DNA from 2 places in the Streptomyces sp. NPDC001270 genome. Region 1 is predicted to be linked to the other one. Evidence: predicted binding sites of a transcription regulator. Region 1 holds the regulator's gene; the other holds the start of a gene.
What was found. The regulator HspR, encoded in region 1, represses chaperone genes until heat shock. The targets are predictions, from matches to a motif close to TTGAGNNNNNNNNNCTCAA.
Positions count from the first base shown of each region.

Region 1 (3,410 bases):
CGGCGAGCGCACCATCCGCCCCGCGCGGGTGGCCGTGGCCGAACCCCAGCCCGGGGCGCAGTCGGCCAAGGCGGAGAGCGGCGAGGAGAGCGCGGCGGGCGGTTCCGGTGGCGCTGGTGGTTCCGGTGGCTCCGGTGGCTCCGGTAGTTCCGGCGGGTCCGCCGATGACAAGGAGAGCGGTGGCCCGGAGAAGGGCTGACGTAAGCACCGAGTGGAAGGAGGGACGTCGGGGATGAGCACCAAGGACTTCATCGAGAAGGACTACTACAAGGTCCTCGGCGTCCCCAAGGACGCCACCGACGCCGAGATCAAGAAGGCGTACCGGAAACTCGCCCGCGAGAACCACCCGGACGCCAACAAGGGCAACGCCAGGGCGGAGGAGCGGTTCAAGGAGATCTCCGAGGCGAACGACATCCTCGGCGACCCCAAGAAGCGCAAGGAGTACGACGACGCGCGCGCCCTCTTCGGCAACGGCGGCTACCGCCCGGGGCCGGGCGCGGGCGGCAACTTCAACTTCGACCTGGGCGACCTCTTCGGAGGCGGCGCCCAGGGCCAGGGTCAGGGCGCGGGCGGCTTCGGCGGTGGCATCGGTGACGTCTTCGGGGGCTTGTTCAACCGGGGCGGCGCGGGGACCACGCGCACCCAGCCCCGGCGCGGCCAGGACATCGAGTCCGAGGTCACGCTGAGCTTCACGGAGGCCATCGAGGGCGCCACGGTGCCGCTCAGGATGTCCTCGCAGGCGCCCTGCAAGGCATGCTCCGGCACCGGCGACAAGAACGGCACGCCGCGCGTGTGCCCGACCTGTGTCGGCACCGGGCAGGTGGCGCGGGGTTCGGGCGGCGGCTTCTCGCTCACCGACCCCTGCCCCGACTGCAAGGGCCGCGGCCTGATCGCCGAGCACCCCTGCGCGGAGTGCAAGGGCAGCGGGCGGGCCAAGTCGTCCCGGACCATGCAGGTCCGCATCCCCGCGGGGGTGACGGACGGGCAGCGGATCCGGCTGCGCGGCAAGGGCACCCCGGGCGAGCGGGGCGGACCGGCGGGCGACCTGTACGTCGTCGTCCACGTCGGCGAGCACCCGGTGTTCGGCCGCAAGGGCGACAACCTCACGGTGTCCGTCCCGGTGACGTTCACCGAGGCCGCGCTCGGCGGCGAGGTCCGGGTACCGACCCTCGGCGGCCCGCCGGTCACGCTGAAGCTCCCGCCGGGCACGCCCAACGGCCGCACCATGCGGGCGCGGGGCAAGGGCGCGGTCCGCAAGGACGGCACCCACGGGGATCTGCTGGTCACCGTCGAGGTGAGTGTTCCCAAGGACCTGACGGGGAAGGCTCGTGACGCGCTGGAGGCGTATCGCGAGGCGACCGTGGGTGAGGACCCGCGGGCGGAGCTGTTCGAGGCCGCGAAGGGAGCCTGAGAGAGATGGACGGCCGTCGACGTAACCCGTATGAACTGACCGAGGAGACCCCGGTCTACGTCATCTCGGTGGCGGCCCAGCTCTCCGGCCTGCACCCGCAGACGCTGCGCCAGTACGACCGGCTGGGCCTGGTCTCCCCGGACCGCACCGCGGGACGGGGCCGCCGCTACTCGGCCCGCGACATCGAACTGCTCCGCCAGGTACAGCAGTTGTCGCAGGACGAGGGCATCAACCTGGCCGGCATCAAGCGCATCATCGAACTGGAGAACCAGGTCGCCGCCTTGCAGGCCCGCGCCGCGGAACTTCAGGCGGCCCTGGACGGCGCGGCGGCGGCGATGCGGCAGCGCGAGGCCGCCGTCCACGCCTCCTACCGCCGCGACCTGGTGCCGTACCAGGAGGTCCAGCAGACCAGCGCGCTGGTGGTGTGGCGGCCGAAGAAGGCCAAGGACTGACCGGCGCGGCACGGCAGTACGTACGGCAGAGGCCCGGAGGTGATCCTCCGGGCCTCTGCCGTGTCCGCTCGCGCTCCGCGGGCACCTGCCGTTCCGAGGACCGGGGAGGGGCGCGGAGGAGTGGGCCGGGGTGGCCGGGGTCACGACGGCCGTTCCTGACGCCGGCTCATGTGAAGAAATCAAGGTGGGAAGGATCTTTGCCTTCTCCTGAACTGCCCTGGGTGGAGGCCCCGTACCTGCGGCTTCAAGAGAGTTCCGCCAGACCTTCACAGCAATGACTGGACGTTACGTTGCGCACTCGTTAGGAACTTCTCCTTGACGCCGCTGGTGTCGACGCGTTGGCTTTTCAGTCACCTGGGCCGAATCCAGCCCTCACGTCCCGAACGCACCTAAGGTGAGCACTCGAATGCGTCGTATGGTCATGGCCGTGGCTGCGTCCACGGTGATCCTCCCGCTCGCAGGCTGTGGCGTTCTGAACGCGACGGGCAGTTCGGGCGACAGCGCCAGTCCCACCAAGGGCGACGACGTCACCGTGGGCCTGCTGCTGCCGGAGACGGCCAACACGCGCTACGAGAAGTTCGACTACCCCATCATCAAGTCGAAGGTCGACTCGCTGACCGGCCGGCAGGGCAAGGTCGACTACGCCAACGCCGGGGCGGACGCGGCGAAGCAGGCCACGCAGATGCAGAAGATGATCGACGACAGGGTCGACGTCATCCTGCTGGACGCGGTCGACGCGCACGGCATCGCGGGCGAGGTGCGCAAGGCCAAGGACGCGGGCATCCCGGTCATCGCGTACGACCGGCCGGCCGAGGGGCCGGTCGACGCGTACATCTCGTTCGACAACGAACTCGTCGGCGAGTTGCAGGGGCGTTCCCTGCTGGAGGCGCTGGGGTCGGGCACCGGATCCTCCTCCAAGAAGATCGTCATGATGAACGGCGCGCTGACCGACCCGAACGCCAAGCAGGTCAAGCAGGGCGCCCTCGCCGCGCTGAACGGCAAGGTGACGGTGGCCGCGTCGTTCGACACCAAGGACTGGAAGCCGGAGAACGCCGAGGCCAACATGGCCCGCGCCGTCCACGACATCGGCAAGGACGACATCGCGGCCGTCTACTCCGCCAACGACGGCATGGCGGGCGGCATCGTCAAGGCGCTCAAGGCCGCCGGGGTCGTCGAGATGCCGCCGATCACCGGCCAGGACGCCGAACTGGAGGCGGTGCAGCGGATCGTCGCCGGCGAGCAGTACATGACCGTCTACAAGTCCTACCCGGACGAGGCCGAAACGGCCGCCGAGATGGCGCTCGCCAAGGTCCAGGGCAAGGACATCCAGTTCGACGCGCTCACTCCGGACCGGGTGAACAGCCCCACCACGAAGGGCATCCCGGCCCAACTGGTGCAGGTGAGCGCGATGACGAAGAACAACATCAAGAGCACGGTCATCGCGGACGGCATCTACCAGGTCTCCGACATCTGCACGCCCGACTACAAGGCGGACTGTGACGCGCTCGGCCTGAAGTAGCGGCTACGGCCGTCAACGCGGGCCATAG
Region 1 is NZ_JBIAXM010000009.1:243,295-246,704, reverse strand. It holds gene grpE (nucleotide exchange factor GrpE) at 1-199, shown strand, start outside; gene dnaJ (molecular chaperone DnaJ) at 233-1,411, shown strand; gene ACFY2B_RS17690 (heat shock protein transcriptional repressor HspR) at 1,417-1,863, shown strand; gene ACFY2B_RS17685 (sugar ABC transporter substrate-binding protein) at 2,270-3,382, shown strand.

Region 2 (3,410 bases), on a different contig from region 1:
TGCGGCCGTCGAGGTGGCCCCTGCGGGCGACGGCGGAGCACGGGACCCCCGCTGACCCGGTTCTCGGCTCTGCGGCCGGCCCGGCCGCCGCGGTCCCGCCGGGGCCGGGTCAGGCCGTGGGCCGCAGGTGCCGCCGCGTCCATTGCGCGAAACCGGTGAGCGGGATGCCGAGGGCCCGCGCGTACTCGGGGCGGGCGGGCTGGCCGGCCATGTTCATCCACGCGTGCCCGGCGCCCATCGGCGGCATCCCGGCGGCCAGGGCCTCCTCCTCGGTCATGTCCGGCGCGGACAGCGGGACGCCCAGCGCGCGGGAGAGCACCTCGGCGATCTCCGTCATCGACAGGTAGTCGCTCGCCAGCTCCAGCTCGACCCCGTCGAACCGCTCGGGCGCCGCGACGGCCGCGGCGGCCGCCGCGCCGATGTCGTCCACCGCGGCGAGCGACAGCCGGGTACCGGGGTTCAGGACGCTCACCAGGCCGCCCTCGACGCCGCGCGGGAACAGGAAGGCCATGGAGGGGAGGAAGTTCTCCATGAAAAAGCCCGGCTTGAGGAGGGTCCAGTGCGGGAATCCGGCCTCGCGGAGCCGGTCCTGGACGGCGCTCTTGGCGCCCAGGCTGGCTTCCAGCGTCGCCCAGCGGCCCGCGGTCCAGCCGGGCGTCCGGGTGTGCTGCCCGGCGCCGCTGACGGACGTGTGCACGAACTGCGGCACTCCGGCCGCCCGCGCGCCCTCGATGAGGTTGACGCCCTGGGTCACCTCCCCGTCGAAGTCGAAGCCTTCCGCGGTCAGGGCGGGCATCTGCACGGAGAAGACGGCGCGGGCCCCCTCGGCGGCCCGGATCACCGAGGCGCGGTCGTGGAGATCGCCGGTGACCAGTTCGGCGCCGAGCGCTTCGACGGCCTTGGCCCGGTCGGCGCTCGCGTCACGCACCAGGGCGCGGACGGGAACACCCGCTGCGAGCAGGGCGCGGGCGGTCGCTCCGCCCTGTCTGCCGGTGGCACCAGTGACCAGGACGGGTGCGGGGTCTGCGGACATGGGTCTCCTCCAGTGCTCTGCCCGACGAGAAAACGGCGGGGGCCGCCGTTTTCTTCACGGTACGATATGGCGGGGTCCGCCACTTAGCAAACCTGGAGATGACGCCATGCCCGACATCCGGCGTGCGGACGCGCGCCGCAACTACGCGCGCATCCTCGCCGTGGCCGAGGAGGAGGTCGGCGCCCACGGGGCCGGCGCCTCACTGGAACAGATCGCCCGCATCGCGGGGGTCGGCTCGGCGACCGTGCGCCGGCACTTCCCCACGCGTCGTGCCCTGCTGGAGGCGGTGTCCCGGCAGCGGATCGAGGCACTGTGCGCCCGTGCGCGGGAGCTGACCGGCGAGAGTGACAGCCGGAGCGCGCTGCTGTCCTGGCTGGGCGACGTCGTCGTTTACTCCGCCTCCGCGCGGGGGCTGGCGGCGGCGCTGGCCTACGAGGGGGCCGGGCCCGACTCGGTGTACGAGAACTCCTGCGCGACGAAGCTGGAGGAGGCGGGGGAGCCGTTGCTGCGGCGTGCCGTGCGGGACGGGGCGGTGGCGGCGGACGTCACCGTCGCGGAACTGATCACGCTCGTCGTCGGGGTGGTTCTGGCGACGGAGGGCCGGCCGGATCCCCGGGGGGCGGCGGAGCGGATGTTCCGGCTTGCGGTGGTGGGGATCAGTCCGGCGGTGTGACGTGGGTTCCGGGGCGGTTTGCGCAGTTCCCCGCGCCGCTATGAGGGTTTCTGTGGTGGGTCGGGTGCGGGTGCGTTGTGGTTTGTTGCGCAGTTCCCCGCGCCTCTGGATGCGCGGTTCCGTGTGACCCCTGGATGTGGGGTTCCCCGCGCCCCAGGGGGCGCTGGCGGGGTGATCGCTCTGGGCGAACGGGGGGTGGGGAACATACGGGGGGCCGTGTGCATTGAGTCGGCATAGCTCAACTTGACTGCCGAAGGGGAGATCATGGCTGCTGAGTCCGCGGCGTTCACACCGCTCGCCCTGCCCGTGCTGCCGCTCGACGACGAGGTCGTGCTGCCCGGGATGGTGGTTCCGCTGGACCTCAATGACACCGACGTACGCGCCGCGGTGGAGGCCGCCCAGGCCGCCGCGCGGGCGGAACCCGGGAAGCCCCGGGTCCTGCTGGTCCCACGCATCGACGGTGCGTACGCGAGCACCGGTGTGCTCGGCACCGTCGAGCAGGTGGGACGGCTGGCCGACGGCGACCCCGGCGCGCTGATCCGCGGCCGGAGCCGGGTGAAGATCGGCGCGGGGACCACCGGACCGGGGGCCGCGCTGTGGGTCGAGGGGACCGGGATCGACGAGCAGGTGCCCGAGCCGCTGCCCGGCCACGTCGCCGAACTGGTCAAGGAGTACAAGGCCCTCGCCACCGCCTGGCTGCGCAAGCGCGGCGCCTGGCAGGTCGTCGACCGGGTGCAGGCCATCGACGACGTCTCGGCGCTGGCCGACAACTCCGGCTACTCGCCGTTCCTGTCCATCGAACAGAAGATCGAACTGCTGGAGACCGCCGACCCGGCGGCCCGGCTCCGGCTGGCCACCCAGCACCTGCGCGACCACCTCGCCGAGCAGGACGTGGCCGAGACCATCGCCAAGGACGTCCAGGAGGGCGTCGACAAGCAGCAGCGCGAGTTCCTGCTCCGCCGTCAGCTGGAGGCCGTCCGCAAGGAGCTGCGCGAGCTGAACGGCGAGAAGGACAGCGAGGAGTCCGACGACTACCGCGCCCGGGTCGAGGCCGCCGACCTGCCCGAGAAGGTCCGCGAGGCCGCCCTGAAGGAGGTCGACAAGCTGGAGCGGTCCAGCGACCAGTCCCCGGAGGGCTCCTGGATCCGTACCTGGCTCGACACCGTCCTCGAACTGCCGTGGAACGAGCGGACCGAGGACGCGTACGACATCCAGGGCGCCAAGGCGATCCTGGACGCCGAGCACGCGGGCCTTCAGGACGTGAAGGAGCGGATCACCGAGTACCTGGCGGTGCGCAAGCGCCGTGGTGACCGGGGGCTCGGTGTGATCGGCGGCCGGCGCGGCGGTGCCGTGCTGGCGCTGGTCGGCCCGCCCGGGGTCGGCAAGACCTCGCTGGGCGAGTCCGTGGCGCACGCCATGGGCCGCAAGTTCGTCCGGGTCGCCCTCGGCGGTGTCCGGGACGAGGCCGAGATCCGCGGCCACCGGCGCACCTACGTCGGCGCGCTGCCCGGCCGGATCGTGCGTGCCGTCAAGGAGGCCGGGTCGATGAACCCGGTGGTCCTGCTGGACGAGATCGACAAGGTCGGCTCGGACTTCCGCGGCGACCCGGCGGCGGCCCTGCTGGAAGTCCTGGACCCGGCGCAGAACCACACGTTCCGGGACCACTACCTGGAGGTCGAGCTGGACCTGAGCGACGTCGTCTTC
Region 2 is NZ_JBIAXM010000017.1:32,587-35,996, forward strand. It holds gene ACFY2B_RS26990 (rhomboid-like protein) at 1-55, shown strand, start outside; gene ACFY2B_RS26995 (NmrA family NAD(P)-binding protein) at 110-1,033, opposite strand; gene ACFY2B_RS27000 (TetR/AcrR family transcriptional regulator) at 1,140-1,706, shown strand; gene lon (endopeptidase La) at 1,971-3,410, shown strand, end outside.
Region 2: a site for HspR is predicted at 1,930-1,948, ahead of lon (endopeptidase La). Genes of this name have one in related genera too.